DNA from 2 places in the Pseudoxanthomonas sp. CCNWLW251 genome. Region 1 is predicted to be linked to the other one. Evidence: predicted binding sites of a transcription regulator. Region 1 holds the regulator's gene; the other holds the start of a gene.

Region 1 (2,199 bases):
ACCGGCCAGATCTGAAGGGTTCTTCTTCTCCGGCGGCGGCAGGCCCAGCGCGCCGAAGCCCTCGTGCACGCGACGGACGATGCCCGCGACGCGACGGATGATCTGGCCGGTGAGGTCCTGGTAGCTCTGCGCCAGGGCCATCTCCGACAGCCCCTTGCCGATGCTGTCCACCAGCGCCGCCTGCTCGGGCGACAGCGCGGTGCCCTTCAGTTGGGTGGCGTAGCCACGGCACTGTTCGGCCAGGTCCAGCGTGGTGTGGCTGGCCTGTTCGGTCATTTCCACCACATGGTCCAGGCGCGCGCAGGCGTCGTCCAGCTCGCCCGGTCCGGTGGGTGGCAGTTCGCCCAGCGTCTGCGCCAGCTCGCGCGCCAGGCGGCCCAGGCCCTGCATCATCGGCTGCGTGCGCCAGGCGGCGATGGCATCCAGTTCGCGACGCCAGCCGGCTTCGTCGCCCTGTTCCAGGGCATCCAGCGCGTGCTGCAGTTTTTCCACCAGCGCGGCGCGTGCGCCGGCGATATCGGCCACGGCGCTCATCAGGCGGCGGCTCCCAGGCGTTCGAAGATCTTGCCCAGCTTCTCTTCCAGCGTCTGCGCGGTGAACGGCTTGATGATGTAGCCGTTCACGCCGTTCTGCGCCGCCTCGATGATCTGCTCGCGCTTGGCCTCGGCGGTAACCATCAGCACCGGCAGGGTCTTGTAGCGGTCGTCGGCGCGGATGGCCTTCAGCAGCTCGATGCCGGTCATGCCGGGCATGTTCCAGTCGGTGACCACGAACTCGAAGCTGCCCTGGGACAGTGCGGTCAACGCGCTGTTGCCGTCTTCGGCCTCGGCGGTATTGGTATAGCCCAGGTCATTGAGCAGATTCTTGATGATGCGGCGCATTGTGGAAAAGTCGTCCACGATGAGGATGCGCATGTTCTTGTTGGCGGTCACATCGAACTCCAGTAAAGCGTGCCCGGTCAGGGGCAACGGCAAGGCAGGGGCTGCACGCGGCGGCCTACCGGAGCCTTATCGGCAGGCCGTGGGGATTCTTCAGTCGTTGTCTTCCAGGCCGGCGTCGGCCTTCTCGAACACCTGCAGGCGTCCGCGCAGCCGCACCATGGCCTGGCCGTGGATCTGGCAGACGCGCGACTCGCTGACGCCGAGGACGGCGCCGATCTCCTTCAGGTTGAGCTCCTGCTCGTAGTACATGGACAGCACCAGCTGCTCCCGTTCGGGCAGGTGGCCGATGGCCTTGACCAGTTGCTGGCGGAACTCGCTGCGCTCCAGGTGCTGCTGCGGCGAGGGGCCGCCGGTACGCGCGGTGTTGGGTTCGCCATGGTCGTCGATGTGCGATTCCAGGCTCAGCACCTGGCCACGCGCGGCATCTTCCATCAGGCGCAGGTACTCGGGCAGCGGCATTTCCATCGCACTCGCCACTTCGGTGGCGATGGCGGCACGGCCGGTGCGCTGTTCGATCTCGCGCACGGTGGCGGCCGCCTGGCGGGCGCGACGGTGGACCGAGCGCGGTACCCAGTCGCCGCGGCGGATCTCGTCGATCATCGATCCGCGGATGCGGATGGAGGCGTAGGTCTCGAACGAGGCGCCCTGCTCGGCATCGTAGCTGCGCGAGGCTTCCAGCAGGCCGATCATGCCGGCCTGCACCAGGTCGTCGATCTCCACGCTGGCCGGCAGGCGCGCGGCCAGGTGATGGGCGATGCGACGGACCAGGTCGGCATGCTGGGTGACGAAATCGTTCGCACTGCTGCGCTGTACGGCGCGGTATTGGGCGGCGGCGGTGTTCATGCGGCGACTCCCCGCTGGATCAGGCGTTCGACGAAGAACTCGACGTTGCCGCGCGCTCCCAGCGGCGGCTGCCAGCGTGCCGTCATGCGCGCGATCTCGGCGATGGCGCGGGCCGACGGGCTGCCCGGATAGGCTTTCACGACGGGCTGCTGGCGCTGCACCGCACGGCGCAGCCAGTCGTCCTGCGGCACCGCGCCGAGGTAGTGCAGGGCGACATCGCCGAGGAAACGCTCGCAGACGCGGGCGAGTTTTTCATACAGCTTCCGGCCCTCGTTGGGGTCGCGGACCATGTTGGCGATGACGTGCACGCGGTCCAGGCCGCGCTCGCGCGCGAGCACCTTGATCAGCGCGTAGGCGTCGGTGATCGAGGCCGGCTCGTCGCAGACCACCACCACGGTGTCCTGCGCGGCCTGGC
Region 2 (2,199 bases), on a different contig from region 1:
GCTGCTGGCCATCCTCGGTGCGGGCTGGAAGCGCAAGACGCTGCTGCTCGCCCTGATGGGCTTCTATGCGCTGGGCAACCTGGCCAGCGCGCTCGGGCCGACCTACGAAAGCCTGCTGGTGTTCCGCTTCATCGCCGGGCTGCCGCATGGCGCGTACTTCGGCGTGGCCGCACTGACGGCGGTGGCGATCAGCCCGCCCAACAAGCGCGGCCGTGCGATCAGCCTGGTGATGCTGGGCCTGACGCTGGCCATCCTGATCGGCAATCCGCTGGCGACCTGGCTGGGCCAGATGATCGACTGGCGCTGGGTGTTCGCCTTCGTCGCGATCATCGCGCTGGTGACGGGCGTGTTGCTGGCGGTCTGGCTGCCGGTCGGCATCGATGGCCCGAAGGCCAAGCCACTGGATGAGCTGCGTGCCTTCAACCGCGTGCCGGTCTGGCAGGCGCTGGGCATCGGCGCGATCGGTTTCGCGGGCATGTTCTGCGTCTTCAGCTACCTCGCGCCGACGATGCTGGACGTGACGCGCGTATCGCCGGCCTGGATCCCGCTGGGCCTGGCCGGTTTCGGCGTGGGCGGCGTGATCGGCAACTTCGTCGGTGGCTGGCTGTTCGACCGTTTCCAGCTGCGCGGCGCGTGGATGGTGCTGGCGTGGGCGATCGTGGCGCTGCTGCTGTTTCCGTGGCTGGCGACCACGTTGCCGACGATCCTGCTGGCCACCGTCGCCATCGGCCTGATGGGCGCGCTGGGGCCGATCCTGCAGTCGCACCTGATGGATGTGGCGGGCGATGCGCAGACGCTTGCCGCCGCGTCACACCACGCGGCCTTCAATACCGCGAATGCACTCGGCCCCTGGCTGGGCGGCATGGCGATCACTGCCGGCCTGGGCTGGACATCGACCGGCTACGTCGGTGCGGCGACCGCCGTGGTGGGCCTGCTGGTCTATGCATGGGCGCGGCATACCGCCCGCGCCGAGGCGACGGCGCTCGCCTGCGAGCTGACGCGCTGAGCTACGCGCGCTGTCGTGCGGCAACATGCGTGTCATCAAACTGAAACAAAGAGATGGCGGTCGTGGATTGCGGAATGCAGGGCGGTGGCGCGTCAATTCGCCGTGCCGCGCGCCGCTAAGGAAGGTGTATTCCTTCCCAACGTCGTACCGCCATGTCGTCCTATTCCGCTTCCCGCCCCCTCAGCCTGCAGACCAAGCTGCTGGGCGCCCTGACCCTGGGGCTTGCCGTCATCCTGTTGTGCGCGCTGGCCGGCCTGGGTTCGGCGTGGCTCAGTCTTTCCACCGAGGTGCCCGAAGAGGTGGCCCAGGCCGCGGAGGGTGAGCGCCTGAGCCGCGACTTCCGCGTGCAGGTGCAGGAGTGGAAGAACATCCTCATCCGCGGACACGACGAGGAGCAGCGGGCGAAGTACGTCGGCGCCTTCGATCGGAAGGGGCGCGAGGTGGCCGCCCTGGCGAAGACCCTGTCCAGCGGGATCGCCGATCCGCAGGCGCGCAGGCTGGCGGCCGATTTCGCCACCCAGCATCACGTGTTGGAAGGCAACTACCGCGCCGCACTGGTGCAGTTCGCGGCGGGGGGCTACGACACGCAGGAAGGCGATCGCCTGGTGAAGGGCATGGACCGCCAGTTGGGCGAGACGCTCGAAGCCCTGGTGGCGCGCACCAAGACGATTGCCGATGCGGCAGTGGTGGCGCGCTCTCAGGATGCGCGTCGCATGCTGGTGGGGTGCGCGGCCCTGTCGGTGGTGGCGGCGATCGTGCTGGTACTGGTACTGGCGTGGTGGATACGGCGGTCGGTGATCCGTCCCGTGGTCGAGGCCGCCGCTGCCGCGCGGGCGGTCGCGGCCGGGCGCCTGGACAAGCGGGTCGACGTGCGCAGTGGCGACGAGATCGGCCAGTTGGGCACGGCGATGGCCGACATGACCGCGACCCTGCAGGGCGTCATCGCCGAGCAGGGCGAAATGGCGTTGCGCCACGACGAAGGCAGCATCAGCTTCCGCATGGACGATTCGCGCTTCCCCGGCGAATACGGGCGCATGGTGCGTGACACCAACGCGCTGGTGGCGTCGCACATCGCGGTGATGCAGCGGCTGGTGGAGATCATGCAGTGCTACGCGGTCGGCGACCTGTCCATCGACATGGAGGCGCTGCCCGGTGAGAAAGCCGCATTGACGGACGCCATGCGCACCACCAAG

Evidence for each region. The regulator FliA, encoded in region 1, starts transcription of late flagellar genes. The targets are predictions, from matches to a motif close to TAAAGTTTNNCNNNCNNNGGCCGATAA.
Region 2: the regulator FliA is predicted to act here: its motif matches at 1,099-1,125, upstream of WBN46_RS11895 (methyl-accepting chemotaxis protein).

What each region holds. Positions count from the first base shown of each region.
Region 1 covers NZ_JBBEGA010000003.1:230,242-232,440, reverse strand. The annotation lists gene WBN46_RS14155 (protein phosphatase CheZ) at 1-534, opposite strand, end outside; gene WBN46_RS14150 (chemotaxis response regulator CheY) at 534-914, opposite strand; gene WBN46_RS14145 (RNA polymerase sigma factor FliA) at 1,032-1,784, opposite strand; partial or broken gene WBN46_RS14140 (MinD/ParA family protein) at 1,781-2,199, opposite strand, start outside.
Region 2 covers NZ_JBBEGA010000002.1:1,015,134-1,017,332, reverse strand. The annotation lists gene WBN46_RS11900 (MFS transporter) at 1-1,006, shown strand, start outside; gene WBN46_RS11895 (methyl-accepting chemotaxis protein) at 1,159-2,199, shown strand, end outside.